3 regions of the Pseudomonas sp. PME37.24/006 genome follow, and region 3 is predicted to be linked to each of the others. Evidence: predicted binding sites of a transcription regulator. Region 3 holds the regulator's gene; each other region holds the start of a gene.
The links. The regulator sigma-54, encoded in region 3, starts transcription at its own class of promoters, with help from an activator protein. The targets are predictions, from matches to a motif close to ANTGGCATNNANNTTGCTNT.
Positions count from the first base shown of each region.

Region 1: the regulator sigma-54 is predicted to act here: its motif matches at 2,024-2,043, upstream of glnA (glutamate--ammonia ligase).
Region 2: the regulator sigma-54 is predicted to act here: its motif matches at 1,710-1,729, upstream of ACZ3GY_RS19275 (ammonium transporter).

Region 1 covers NZ_JBVHNL010000001.1:136,430-141,084, forward strand. The annotation lists gene ACZ3GY_RS00645 (DUF4124 domain-containing protein) at 1-353, opposite strand, end outside; gene glnA (glutamate--ammonia ligase) at 524-1,930, opposite strand; gene thiI (tRNA uracil 4-sulfurtransferase ThiI) at 2,261-3,715, shown strand; gene typA (translational GTPase TypA) at 3,889-4,655, shown strand, end outside.
Region 2 covers NZ_JBVHNL010000004.1:685,590-690,244, reverse strand. The annotation lists gene ACZ3GY_RS19280 (hypothetical protein) at 15-194, opposite strand; gene ACZ3GY_RS19275 (ammonium transporter) at 243-1,613, opposite strand; partial or broken gene ACZ3GY_RS19270 (methyl-accepting chemotaxis protein) at 1,875-2,418, opposite strand; gene ACZ3GY_RS19265 (trimethylamine N-oxide demethylase) at 2,880-4,655, opposite strand, start outside.
Region 3 covers NZ_JBVHNL010000001.1:361,102-365,756, forward strand. The annotation lists gene rapZ (RNase adapter RapZ) at 1-105, opposite strand, end outside; gene ptsN (PTS IIA-like nitrogen regulatory protein PtsN) at 123-587, opposite strand; gene hpf (ribosome hibernation-promoting factor, HPF/YfiA family) at 603-911, opposite strand; gene ACZ3GY_RS01630 (RNA polymerase factor sigma-54) at 1,067-2,575, opposite strand; gene lptB (LPS export ABC transporter ATP-binding protein) at 2,744-3,469, opposite strand; gene lptA (lipopolysaccharide transport periplasmic protein LptA) at 3,472-4,014, opposite strand; gene lptC (LPS export ABC transporter periplasmic protein LptC) at 4,001-4,570, opposite strand; gene ACZ3GY_RS01650 (KdsC family phosphatase) at 4,581-4,655, opposite strand, start outside.

The sequences.
Region 1 (4,655 bases), 220 kb from region 3:
CCATCCAGTATCAGTTGCAGGCTATGGCCTGGGCTCAGGCGTGGCTCGATGGTAACGCCGACCGAGAAGGTGCCGTTGTTGGCGCGCATTGCTTCGTCGTTGGGCAGGTCTCGCAGCTCGAGCACCTGATAAGGGTTCTGGGGCATCTCGCTCATTCTGGGCGTGCTGGGCTGCGCAGGCGCGGCTGCCGGCTCCGTGGTATTGATCGGCTTCAGCTCGACACTCTCGGCCTTGGTGCCCTCAGGTGGCTGATTGGTGAATACCGTGTTGCCATTGGCATCGGTGTACTTGTAGATCTGTGCGCTGACCGGTAGGGCCAGTATCAGCAACAGGCAAGCGAGCGTGCGGCGCATTGGGCCGGTCTCCGATCTGGATAATGTCGATAGCCTTGCACTGCGGCGGCGTACTGGCAAGCGCGCCGCGCCAAGGATTTGCACTCGCCCATGAAATGCGAGCCATAAAAAAACCTCCCCGGCAGAACCGGGGAGGTTTTTATCGCGCTGCTATCTGCAGCGAGGCTGGCTTAGACGCTGTAGTACAGGTCGTATTCCAGCGGGTGCACGAAGGTGCGCACTTTGATTTCTTCTTCCGATTTCAGCTCGATGTAGGCATCGATGAAGTCGTCGGAGAATACGCCGCCCTTGGTCAGGAACGCACGGCCCTTGTCCAGCTCTTCCAGGGCTTCTTTCAGGCTGCCGCAAACCTGCGGGATCAGCTTGCCTTCTTCCGGCGGCAGGTCGTACAGGTTCTTGTCCGCAGCGTCGCCAGGGTGGATCTTGTTCTGGATGCCGTCCAGGCCGGCCATCAGCAGAGCTGCGAAGGCCAGGTACGGGTTGGCAGCCGGATCCGGGAAGCGAGCTTCGATGCGGCGGGCTTTCGGGCTGGAAACGTACGGGATACGGATCGAGGCGGAACGGTTACGAGCCGAGTAGGCCAGCATGACCGGCGCTTCGAAGCCTGGAACCAGACGCTTGTAGGAGTTGGTCGACGGGTTGGTGAAGCCGTTCAGGGCCTTACCGTGCTTGATGATGCCGCCGATGAAGTACAGGGCGGTTTCGGACAGGCCGGCATAGCCTTCACCCGCGAAGGTGTTCTTGCCGTCTTTGGAAACCGAGATGTGTACGTGCATGCCCGAACCGTTGTCGCCATACAGCGGCTTCGGCATGAAAGTAGCGGTTTTGCCGTAGGCATCGGCCACGTTGTGCACGCAGTACTTCAGGGTCTGAGTTTCGTCAGCCTTGGCTACCAGGGTGTTGAACTTCACGCCGATTTCGTTCTGACCGGCAGTCGCCACTTCGTGGTGGTGAACTTCGATGACCAGGCCCATTTCTTCCATGGCATTACACATGGCAGTACGGATTTCGTGGTCGTGGTCGCACGGCGGAACTGGGAAGTAGCCGCCTTTTACGGCAGGGCGGTGGCCCTTGTTGCCGCCTTCGACGTCCTGGTCGGTCATCCAGGAACCTTGTTCGGAGTAGATCTTGAACATGGAACCGGAGATATCGGACTTGAACTTCACTTCGTCGAAGATGAAGAACTCAGGCTCCGGGCCAACGAATACGGTGTCACCGATACCGGTGGTCTTCAGGTATTCCTCGGCGCGACGAGCGATCGAGCGCGGGTCACGATCGTAGCCTTGCATGGTGCTCGGCTCGATGATGTCGCAGACCAGGATCAGGGTCGGCTCTTCGGTGAATGGGTCGAGCACGGCAGTGCTGTCGTCCGGCAGCAGGATCATGTCGGAGGCTTCGATGCCTTTCCAGCCATGAATGGAGGAGCCGTCGAACATCTTGCCGACTTCGAAGAATTCGTCGTCCAGGGCATCACGGGCCGGCATGGTCACGTGGTGCTGCTTGCCCTTGGTGTCGGTGAAGCGCAGGTCAACCCACTTCACGTCGTGTTCTTTGATCAGTTGAACAGCCTTAGACATGTTGTCCTCCAGGTGGATAGGGTCTTCTATTAACCCTTCTTTGAGTTCGTGACGCCGGGCAAGATGGTCTGCCAGGACACCCTGCCTCACAAGGGAGCAATTTGCATGCCAGTGCCCCGTGATGGGCTCATGCCCTGAAAACCAGCGCTGGCGCGGGTATCCTCGCATTGACGAGGTGCATGAGGGCTCTCTATTGGTGCGAATTAATGATGCTGTGCTCTTATTTGGTGCGCGCTAGGAATGTTTTAGGATTTTTGATCAAAGCTTGAGCAATTCCCGCTATAATCCGCGCCCCTGTTTTTCAGGCACTGGTGCCCGACATTTGCTCCCATGAAACTGATCGTCAAAGTCTTCCCAGAAATCACCATCAAGAGCCCGCCGGTTCGCAAGAACTTCATCCGGCAGTTGGCCAAGAACATCCGTGCAGTCACGCGTGATCTCGATCCGCAACTGCAGGTGACCGGTGTCTGGGACAATCTGGAAGTGAAGACCGAGGTCACCGAGCCCAAGCTTCTGCACGAGCTCGTCGAGCGACTGAGCTGCGTGCCGGGCATCGTGCATTTCCTGCAGATCGACGAGTACCCGTTGGGCGACTTCGACGATATCGTCGAAAAGTGCAAGCTTCATTACGGTGACCTGCTGCCAGGCAAGATCTTTTCGGTGCGCTGCAAGCGCGGTGGCCGGCATTCGTTCTCCTCTATCGATGTCGAGCGTCATGTCGGCAGTCAGTTACGCCAGCAATGTGGCGCTGCCGGTATCGACCTGAAGAAGCCGGAGATCGAAGTTCGCATCGAGATCCGCGATCAGCGCCTGTTCGTCATTCATCATCAGCATCCGGGCATGGGTGGTTATCCGCTGGGTTCGCTGGAGCAGACCCTGGTGCTGATGTCCGGTGGTTTCGACTCCACCGTTGCTGCTTACCAGATCATGCGCCGCGGGTTGATGACCCATTTCTGCTTCTTCAATCTCGGTGGTCGTGCCCACGAACTGGGTGTGATGGAAGTCGCCCATTATCTGTGGCAGAAGTACGGTCGCTCACAGCGCGTGCTGTTCATCAGCGTGCCGTTCGAGGAAGTGCTCGGCGAGATTCTCGGCAAGGTCGACAACAGCTACATGGGTGTGACCCTCAAGCGTATGATGCTGCGCGTCGCCAGCCAGCTGGCCGAGCGTCTGCAGATCGACGCCTTGGTGACCGGCGAAGCGATCAGCCAGGTATCCAGCCAGACGCTGCCAAACCTCTCGGTGATCGATTCGGTCACCGACAAGCTGGTGCTGCGCCCGCTGATCGCCAGTCATAAGCAGGACATCATCGACACCGCCGAGGCCATCGGCACCGCCGAGTTCGCCCGGCACATGCCTGAGTACTGCGGCGTGATCTCGGTGAACCCGACCACCAAGGCCAAGCCGCAGCGTGTCGTGTACGAAGAAGAACAGTTCGACATGGCGGTACTCGAGCGTGCGCTGGAGCGGGCGCGCCTGCTGCCGATAGACCGGGTGATCGAAGAGCTGGGCCAGGATATTCAGGTCGAGGAACTGGCCGAGGCACTGCCCAGCCATGTGGTCATCGATATCCGTCACCCGGATCTGGTCGAGGACGAGCCGCTGCAACTGGCTGGCGTAGACGTGCAGGCCATGCCGTTCTATGCACTGAACAACCGTTTCAAGGAGCTGGATGCGAGCCGCCAGTACCTCCTTTACTGCGACAAGGGCGTGATGAGCCGCTTGCATGCTCATCACCTGCTGAGCGAGGGACATGCCAATGTGCGCGTTTATCGTCCGGCATAAAACGCCTGGGCTGAATGGCGGCAGTATCCGCCACCGACCTCCCGACCCGATTCGCGGCGGCATTGTCGCCACACATTGTTAACGTTCTGCCTTTATCCTTAATCCCGATTTTTCGCGTTGGGCCGCTGAATGCAACTGCTGGGTAGCCCGACCCAACCTACGAGACCACTACTGTGATCGAGAATCTACGTAACATCGCCATCATTGCCCACGTTGACCATGGCAAAACCACCCTGGTTGACAAGCTCCTGCGCCAGTCCGGCACCCTGGAGCGCAACGAGCTCAACGACGAGCGCGTGATGGACAGCAACGACCAGGAAAAAGAGCGTGGCATTACCATTCTCGCGAAGAACACCGCGATCAACTGGAACGGCTACCACATCAACATCGTCGACACCCCCGGCCACGCCGACTTCGGCGGTGAAGTAGAGCGCGTGATGTCGATGGTCGACTCCGTACTGCTGCTGGTCGATGCTCAAGACGGCCCGATGCCGCAAACCCGTTTCGTGACCAAGAAGGCCTTCGAAGCCGGCCTGCGTCCGATCGTGGTGATCAACAAGGTCGACCGTCCAGGCGCGCGTCCTGACTGGGTTCTGGATCAGATCTTCGACCTGTTCGACAACCTCGGTGCCACCGAAGAACAGCTGGACTTCAAAGTCGTTTACGCCTCGGCCCTGAACGGTATTGCCGGTCTTGACCATACCGAAATGGCTGAAGACATGACTCCGCTGTACCAGTCGATCGTCGACAACGTACCTGCGCCGAAAGTTGACCGTGACGGCCCGTTCCAGATGCAAATCTCGGCACTGGACTACAACAGCTTCCTGGGCATCATCGGCGTGGGTCGTATCGCCCGTGGTCGCGTCAAGCCGAACACCCCGGTGGTCGCCATCGACGCCGACGGCAAGCGCCGCAATGGTCGTATCCTCAAGCTGATGGG
Region 2 (4,655 bases), on a different contig from region 3:
CGCCGGTCGAAGGGTTATTTCAGCTTGTCGAGTTCTTCATCAGGCAGCGCGTAGCTGTGCTTCTCGTGAATGATCGTCGCGATCAGGGCGTAGAGGCTGACGGCAGCCACCAGAAAACTGATGAAGATCAGGATGGCGGGCTTGTCGGCGAAGGTGAATACAGCGCTGGCACCTTCGTAGGTGGTGATACTCATGGCGATACTCCTTGAGATGAGCCGGCCGCCCTCGCGGCCGGCCAGGGGTCATTTGGCCGGGGCGGCAGTCAGAGGCGGCTGTGCGGAGTTGCCACCCACCGTGGTGCTCTGCCCGTACATGCTGCTCCACTCCGGATAGGCTTGGGCCGGCACTTCGGTCAGGTCGAGGCCACGCTCTTCGGCATGCGCCGGAACGCGCAGGATGCCGGCCTTCTTGAGGGCGTAGGAGATGCCGTAGCCGGGGAAGAAGCCCAGCGCTGCCATCACCAGTGCGCCGCCGAGCTGGCCGAAGAAACTGATCTCCGGCATACCGTTCACGTTCGGGTAACCGGCCAGGAAGATGCCGCTGATCAGCAGGCCGGCGAAACCGCCGAAGCCATGCACGGCGAACGCGCCGACGGCATCGTCCAGCTTGAACTTGAGCAGCAGGTTGTTGACCAGTGGTGCCAGGGCCGAAACGCCCATGCCGATCAGGTAGGCCAGCCCGGGGTGGTAGAGATCCAGGCCGGGTGCTACCGAGATGATGCCGACCAGGCCACCGGACATCATCCAGTAGGGTTCGCGGGTGGTCAGGTAGGCGCCGATCAGGCCGCCAGCGAAGCCCATCAGGGTGTTGAAGGAGAAGGCGGAGAGGTTGGTCGGTTGGCCATAGATGTTGGTCCACTGAGCGCCGGAGTTGTAGATGATGCAGCCGCCGAGGAAGCCGAAGAAGCCGACGATGATCAGCATCAGGCCGACCACGCACATCGGCATGCTGTGGCCGACGATGGCATTGGCGCTGCCGTCCGGGTTGAAGCGGCCGATGCGTGCCCCGAGGTTGATCAGCACGCCAAGGGCGAAGAAGCCCGCGACCATGTGCACCACACCTGCCGCGCCGACGTCATGGTAGCCCCACAGTACGGTCAGCCAGCCTTCTGGGTGCCAGCCCCACGCGGCGGCGAGCAGCCAGAGAAAGCCGCCGAGCACGATGGTCATGATGATGAATGCGCTCATCCGCGCACGCTCGATGATCGCTCCCGAGAGGATCGAGCCGGTGGTGGCGGCGAACAGCGCGAAGGCGCCCCAGAAAATGCCGGTGGCGTTGTCCTGGATGTTCGGGCCCATGGCTTGACTCCACGGCATGCCGGCCATCAGGGCGTCCATACGCGGCACCAGGCCATCGGGGAAGGCGTTATAAACGGCCCAGCCGAGCAGGAACACGCTGGGCACGATGAAGCCGAAGGCGAGGATGTTCTTAACGCCCGCCGCCAGGGCGTTCTTCAGGCGCGAGGCGCCGATCTCGTAAGACAGAAAACCTGCGTGGATGCAGATCATCAGTGCGGTACACCACCAATAGAACATTTCCATGTTCAGCGTGTTGGTCATTTCAATCAGGGCCTGCAGCTCTTCGAGCGTAGGCGGTGTCTTCTGTTCTTCCATCACTGAATCCTCGAAAGCGGTTTATTGGAATAAGTGGTGCGCAGGCAGGTCGAGTCGAAAGTATTTTATTGCGGATAAACAAATGTTCTTATTGGGAAAGCAATGAGTGTGCCAGTCCTAAAGGGCTCCAGCCCTTGCTGTCTGCGGCGTAGAAGGGGTTGCAGTGCCCTTTTTTTGCTCACGATCAGTAGCCCTCGCCTGAAGATGGTTCGCCCGAGCGTTCCTTCTGCAACATGCCCTGGATCTGCTGCACCGAGTCCTGCGTTCGTCGCGCCAGATTGCGCACTTCATCGGCGACCACGGCGAAGCCGCGCCCCTGATCGCCAGCCCGTGCCGCTTCGATGGCGGCGTTGAGCGCTAGCAGGTTGGTCTGCTCGGCAATGCTGCGAATCCCCCCGGCGACCTGAGCGATCTGCGTGTAGGTGGCCTGGATGTTGGCCTGTTCGCGCTGGTGCAGCGTGGCGGCGGTTTTCTCGTCGCTGATCTCGCGCACAGCGCCGGTGACATACAGCAACTGACCCTGGGCGTTGCGCAGGCAGCGGCCGCGTTCGCGGTACCAGACCTCGCCACGGGTCTTGTGACGCATGCGGTATTCGACGGCGTAGAAGCCATCACCGCCGGTGTCGACCATCGAGGCATTGAAGGCCTGCATGACCTGTTTCAGGTCATCGGCGTTGACCACCTTGAAATAGCTGTCCCAGCCATCGGGAAATTCCTGGGCGCTGTAGCCGATCAGCTCGCGGAACTGCTCTGACCAGCGAATCAGGTTCTGCGGGTGGTCAGGGTCGCCGGCCACCACGTTCATCGCCCAGCTGCCTTCGGTCAGGGTGCGTTTGGTCAGTTCCCAGACCTGGCGTTCTTCGTCCCAATGGGCGCGCTCGGCCTCCAGCTCGTGCAGGCGCTGCTGGCTGTGGTCACGTTCGTGGATGAGTGCGCCGATCTGCGCCCGGGCCTCGGCGAGGTCTTCGCGGAGTGCGGCGTACTCTTCTGCACTGCAGGGTGGCGGCGCCTGGCATTCGGCCTGCTGGCGGATGCGTTGCAACTCGTCCCAGTCGCGCTGCAGCCGTTGCAGGCTGCTGAGCAGTCGGGCGTCGCGCTGCAGATGCGGTTGTGCGGCGGCCGCGCCGGGCTGGCCGTCGAACAGGCGGTTGAGCCACTGGCTGAGTTCATCGGCCAGGTTTCGGGATGCATTGCTGAACCACATGGGCCACCTCCGTGAGATCGAATGGCCATCACCAAGCAATTCTCTTTCCACAACCGGTTCGGTTAGGCCCGCACCCTGCTCTTGTCCGGGTCGTAGGCGACAGTGCTGGCGCTGACCTCGGCGCGGATGCGCTTCTGCTGGCCGTCGAGCTTGCCTATCTCGACGGCGGTACCGGGCTCGCAGTAGCCGACATCCAGGCGACACAGGGCGATGTTGCGGCCCAGTACCGGTGAGCGCGTGGCACTGGTGATCACGCCGACACGGGCCCGGCCGCTGTATACGCCATCGCCGTGGGCCGCGGTTTCGTTGCCTTCCAGCTGCAGGCCGACCAGCTTGTGGCGGGGGGCTGCGTTGCGCCTTGATAGGGCATCGCGGCCGATGAAGTCCGCCGCCTTGCTCTTGAGTGGCACACAGAAGCCAATGCCGGCCTCGAACGGATCCGTCTGGTCGTCGAATTCGTAGCCGGCAAAGATCAGCCCCGCCTCGATACGCAGCATGTCCAGCGCTTCGAGACCGAGGGGTACCAGGCCCAGGGGTTCGCCGAGCTGCCACACGCGTTGCCACACCTGTAGCGCATCGTGCGGATGGCACCAGATTTCGTAGCCCAGCTCGCCGGTATAGCCGGTGCGCGACACCATCACGGGTGGGCCGTTGTAGTCATCCAGACGGCCGACCAGAAAGCGGAACCAGCCCAGCTCCTCCAGCGTTGGCTGGGTGCCTGGCGTCCAGATCATCTGCGCGAGCAGTTGGCGGCTCAGCGGGCCCTGCACGGCGACGTTGTGGATCTGCTCGGAGGCGCTCTTTATCCACACCTTCATGCCCAGTTTTGCGGCCTGTTCACGCAGCCAGATGCCGGCGTAGTCCTCGCCACCGATCCAGCGAAACGCATCGGCACCGAGGCGCAGCAGGGTGCCGTCGTCGAGCATGCCGCCGTGCTCGAAGCACATCGCCGAATACACCACCTGGCCGACCGCCAGCTTGCGCACGTCGCGGGTCAGGCAGTGGTCGAGCAGTGCTTCGGCGTCGGGGCCGAGCACCTCGAATTTGCGCAGCGCGGAGAGATCCATCACCGCTACGCGTTCGCGGCAGCCGTGGTATTCCTCGGTGGCGCCGTAGCCGTCGAAGCGGGTCGGTGTCCAGAAGCCCCGGTAGTCGGCGAACTGCCGGGTGAGGGCCGAGGTGCCGGCGTGAAAGCCGCTTTCGCGGGTCAGCACCGGATCGGCATCTGCTGTTTTTCGAGTGGCCATGGCGAGACTGAAACGCTCCTTCTCGGAATACACGCGGATGTGGATATCGGTGGGCTGCCAGCCATTGGCGGGGTCGATGTCGTCCGGGCAGGAACTGCTGGCGCAGACCAGATCGGTCAGCGCCTTGAGCAGGACGTAATCGCCAGGGCGCGACCAGGGTTCGTCCAGCGTCAGGTGCTGGTGCGCGTCGATGGCGGTGTTGTAGAAGAAGTTGATCGCCGGCCAGCCGGCGCGCGGGTGTACGCCGTGAGCGGCCATGGCGCGGCTGATGTTGTCGCTGCAGTTGGCGTGGCCGAAGTAGCCGTGCGCCTCGTAGTAGCGTGCCGCACAGGCCAGGGCGAAGGTATCGTGGCGGCCGACGGTATCGCGCACCACCTCCAGCATGGGTTGCATGTTGCGGTCGTAGAAGCGGCTGAACAGGCCCGGCCCCGGGTAGGCGTTGCCGTTCAGGGTACGGGTGACGGTGGGGTCGAGGTCGATCTCGCGTCCGGTATCCAGGCCGGCGCGGTCGAAGGCGACGAAATCCGAACACTGGCGCCCGGCCACGTCGATCACCTGGACGAACTGCCCGGCTGCGACGAGGTAGTCGCG
Region 3 (4,655 bases):
GCCGGCAGGCAGGTTGTCGATGCAATAGAAACCGTTGTCCTCGAGCACGTCGAGAGCGGTGCTCTTGCCCGAGCCGGAACGGCCGCTGACGATGATCAGGCGCATGGGCTAATCCTGTAGGGCTATTGGCCGTTCTGCACGTTCACTACGGTCTGGTACAGCGATTCACTGTCTTGAGCCTGGCGCAGCCGCTCGCGAACGTCCTCGCGGTCGAACATGCTGGCGATCTGGCGCAGCAGTTCCAGGTGCTCATCGGTCGCTGCTTCGGGAACCAGCAGCACGAACAGCAAATCGACGGGCGCACCATCGATGGCGTCGAAGTCGACCGCAGCGTTGAGTTTCAGCAGTGCACTGATCGGTGAGCTGCAGCCGGGTAGGCGGCAGTGGGGAATGGCGATGCCATTGCCAAAACCGGTCGAACCGAGTTTTTCCCGGGCGATCAGGCTTTCATAGATGGTCTGGCCGTCGAGATCGGGCAGGTCGCTCGCGATCACGGCAGCTATCTGTTCGAGTACACGCTTTTTACTGCCGCCCGGCACGTTCACGAGGGAACGGCCGGGGGTCAGGATATTTTCAAGTCGGATCATAGGATAAGGACGAGGTCAGCGGGCCATTGCGCCCTGCTGGCGGTCGAGCTGTTTTTCCTTGTGCTTGATGAGTTGGCGGTCAAGTTTGTCGGTCAGTAGATCAATGGCAGCGTACATGTCTTCATGCTCGGCATTTGCCACCACTTCGCCTCCGGCGATATGCAAGGTAGCTTCGACTTTCTGCTTGAGCTTCTCGACCTCCAGGATGACCTGCACATTGGTGATCTTGTCGAAGTGCCGCTCGAGACGTCCGAGCTTTTCCTCGATGTAGCTGCGTAGTGCGTCTGTCACATCCAGCTGGTGTCCACTGATGTTGACTTGCATACCGCTTCTCCTTGTTGCCGTGTGTGAGTGGCAGGCTATAGACCTGCCGCAGGAACACTGGGGCTTGCTACGGGGCAACTCTAAAAACTGCCTACGTTGTTACCGCTGCGTTAACTGCCTCGCCAACGTTTTTAGAGATGCCCCTACAAGGGCGCTTACATCAATCGCTTGCGTTCGCTCGAAGGCGCTATACCGAGCGATTCACGGTACTTGGCGACTGTGCGGCGCGCCACTTGAATGCCCTGTGCTTCCAGTAAACCAGCGATCTTGCTATCGCTCAATGGCTTTTTCGCATTTTCCGCGGCGACCAGTTTTTTGATGATCGCGCGGATCGCGGTGGACGAACATTCGCCGCCTTCGGAGGTGCTGACGTGGCTGGAGAAGAAGTATTTCAGCTCGTAAATGCCACGCGGCGTATGCATGTACTTCTGGGTGGTGACGCGGGAAATGGTCGACTCATGCATGCCTACCGCTTCCGCGATGTCATGCAGTACCAGCGGCTTCATGGCTTCGTCGCCGTAGTCGAGGAAGCCGCGCTGATGCTCGACGATCTGCGTCGCGACCTTCATCAGGGTCTCGTTGCGACTCTGCAGGCTCTTGATGAACCAGCGTGCTTCCTGCAACTGATTGCGCATGAAGGTGTTGTCGGCGCTGGAGTCGGCGCGTTTCACGAAGCCTGCGTACTGCGCGTTGACGCGTAGGCGCGGCATGGCTTCCTGGTTGAGCTCCACCAGCCAGCGATCGTTGTGCTTGCGCACGATCACGTCAGGCACCACGTACTCGGGCTCGCTCGACTCGATCTGCGAGCCAGGGCGCGGGTTGAGGCTCTGAATTAGCTCGATAACCGGGCGTAGCTCGTCTTCCTTGAGCTTCATGCGGCGCATCAACTGGCTGTAGTCGCGGCTGCCGAGCAGGTCGAGGTAGTCGCTGGTGAGGCGCTGAGCTTCGCTCAGCCAGGGTGTACTGGTCGGTAGCTGACGCAATTGCAGAAGCAGGCACTCGCGCAGGTCGCGGGCGGCGATGCCGGAAGGCTCGAACTGCTGGATGCGGTGCAGCACGGCTTCGACTTCATCGAGCTCGACATCGAGTTCGGGGTCGAAGGCGTCGGTAATTTCTTCGAGAGTTTCTTCGAGGTAGCCCTGAGCGTTGATGCAGTCGATCAGGGTAACGGCGATCAGGCGATCCTTGTCGGACATCGGCGCCAGATTGAGTTGCCAAAGCATATGGCTCTGCAGGCTCTCGCCGGCGGAGGTGCGAGTGGTGAAGTCCCACTCGTCGTCGTCATTGCTTGGCAGGCTGCTGGCGCTGGTCTGGTAGACGTCTTCCCAGGCTGTGTCTACGGGTAGTTCGCTGGGGATGCGTTCACCCCAGTCGCCTTCTTCCAGATTGTCGACGGTCTGGGTGTTTTCCTGGAAGGTCGGCTCCTGAAATTTCTCTTCCTGAGCAGTCGCAGTGGTGGCACTTTCCGCACCGTCGGCCATGGGATCCGAATTGTCGAAGTCGTCGCCTTCTTCCTGACGCTCGAGCATCGGATTCGACTCCAGCGCCTCCTGGATCTCCTGTTGCAGATCGAGAGTCGACAGTTGGAGCAGGCGAATGGCTTGTTGCAGCTGCGGTGTCATCGTCAGCTGCTGGCCCATTTTCAGGACTAGCGATGGTTTCATTGCAGACCTTATCTGGCGTCTGTGCGCAATCCACGACAGGGCGCCAAAGCGCCACTAGGAAGCAAATTATATGCCTGAACCCGAGTGGTTTGCCTAGAGCCCGTTACCATTTCATTACGACCATGTCGTGGGGTAACAGGCTCTGGATGCCCATCGGTGGGAAAACCGTTACAGGCGGAATTCGTGGCCCAGGTAGACTTCCTTTACCATCTGGTTGGCCAGGATCGCAGCGGAGTCGCCCTCGGCGATCAGTTGGCCGTCGCTGACGATATAGGCGGTCTCGCAGATATCCAGGGTTTCGCGCACATTGTGGTCGGTGATCAGCACCCCAATGCCTTTGGCTTTGAGGTGGTGAATGATTTGCTTGATGTCACCGACCGAAATCGGGTCGACGCCGGCGAAGGGCTCGTCGAGAAGGATGAATTTCGGTGATGTTGCAAGGGCGCGGGCGATTTCTACACGGCGGCGCTCACCACCCGACAGGCTCATGCCCAGGTTGTCGCGAATGTGGGTGATGTGGAATTCCTGCAGTAGGCCCTCCAGTTCCTGCAGCCGCTGCGCGCGGCTCAGATCCTTGCGCGTTTCCAGGATCGCCATGATGTTATCGGACACACTGAGCTTGCGGAAGATCGACGCTTCCTGAGGCAGGTAGCCTATACCGGCGCGGGCGCGGCCGTGCATGGGCTGGTGGCTGACGTCGAGATCGTCGATCAGTACGCGGCCCTGATCGGCCTGAACCAGACCGACGATCATGTAGAAGCAGGTGGTCTTGCCGGCGCCGTTGGGGCCGAGCAAGCCGACGATCTGCCCGCTGTCGATGCTCAGGCTTACGTCGCGAACGACCTGGCGACCTTTATAGCTTTTGGCCAGGTGCTGGGCTTTCAGAGTTGCCATCGTTATTGGCCCTGCTCAGCGGCGGGTTTTTTCTGCGGCTGGATCACCATGTCGATACGCGGGCGCGGCGTCGACACATTGGTGCCCGTGGCGCGGCCTGCATTGACGATCTGTCGCTGGGTGTCATAGACGATTTTCTCGCCTTCGAAGGTGTTGCCTTCCTGAACCACCTTGGCCTGGTCGATCAGTACGATGCGCTCATTGGCAGCAAAGTACTGGATGGTCAGGCCGTAAGCCTTGACGATCTGCTTGTCGGCCGAGGGCTTCTGCTCGTAATAGGCGGGTTTGCCCACCGAGGTGAACACATCGACCTCACCCTTTGCGTTCTGGGTGATGGTGACGGTGTCGCCAGTGATTTTCAGGGTGCCCTGAGTGATGACGACGTCGCCGCGATACACTGCAACGCCTTGTTTGTCGTCCAGCTCAGCACTGTCGGCCTGCACGCGGATCGGTTGATCACGGTCGCTCGGCAGAGCCCAGGCGCTTGCGCTTCCGAGCGTGGCGCCGAGGCTGAGAAGTAGGGGGAGGGTTTTAACGAACCTCATGCTGGCCTCTTACGTTGGACTGCAGGAGCATCCTGCCGTCATTCAAGTACGCTTTCATTCCTTGTGCCGTGGTCACCCCGTTGGCCGCGTCGATTCTAACGGCTTGCTGGGTCTGCGCATATTCCTTCTGTGGGAATACGGTCAGGCGGCTGGTGGTAAGTATAGTGGCGCGGCCCTTTTCGTCTGTGCGTTCCACCCGCACCTGGTCGATCAATTCGACCTCGTCGCCATCGGGGCCTACCTCGCCGCGTGCGCTGCGTACTTTCCAGGGAAGCTCGGTGCCCCGGAACAGGTTCATGCGCGGTTCGGTCAGTAGGGTGACGTCGGTACTCTGCACATGCTCGAGCAGATCACTGGTCATGTCGCTCTGTACCTTGCCGTCGGGCAGGTACTGCACGCTGCGGGCGTTCACGGCGTAGAAGTCGATCGGGTTGTCCGGGCCGCTCTGCTGTGGCGCGCTGGAGAAACTGTCCGGGTTGATGTTCCAGTACCCGGCTGCCACCAGCAGCAGGGCGCCGAAGGTCAGCAGGACGGGTGTGATGAATTTGCGCAACATCAGTAAACCCCTAAAGGTAGGCCGCTTGGGCGGCTTCGAGAGTACCCTGGCCACGCATGATCAGTTCGCAGAATTCGCGTGCCGC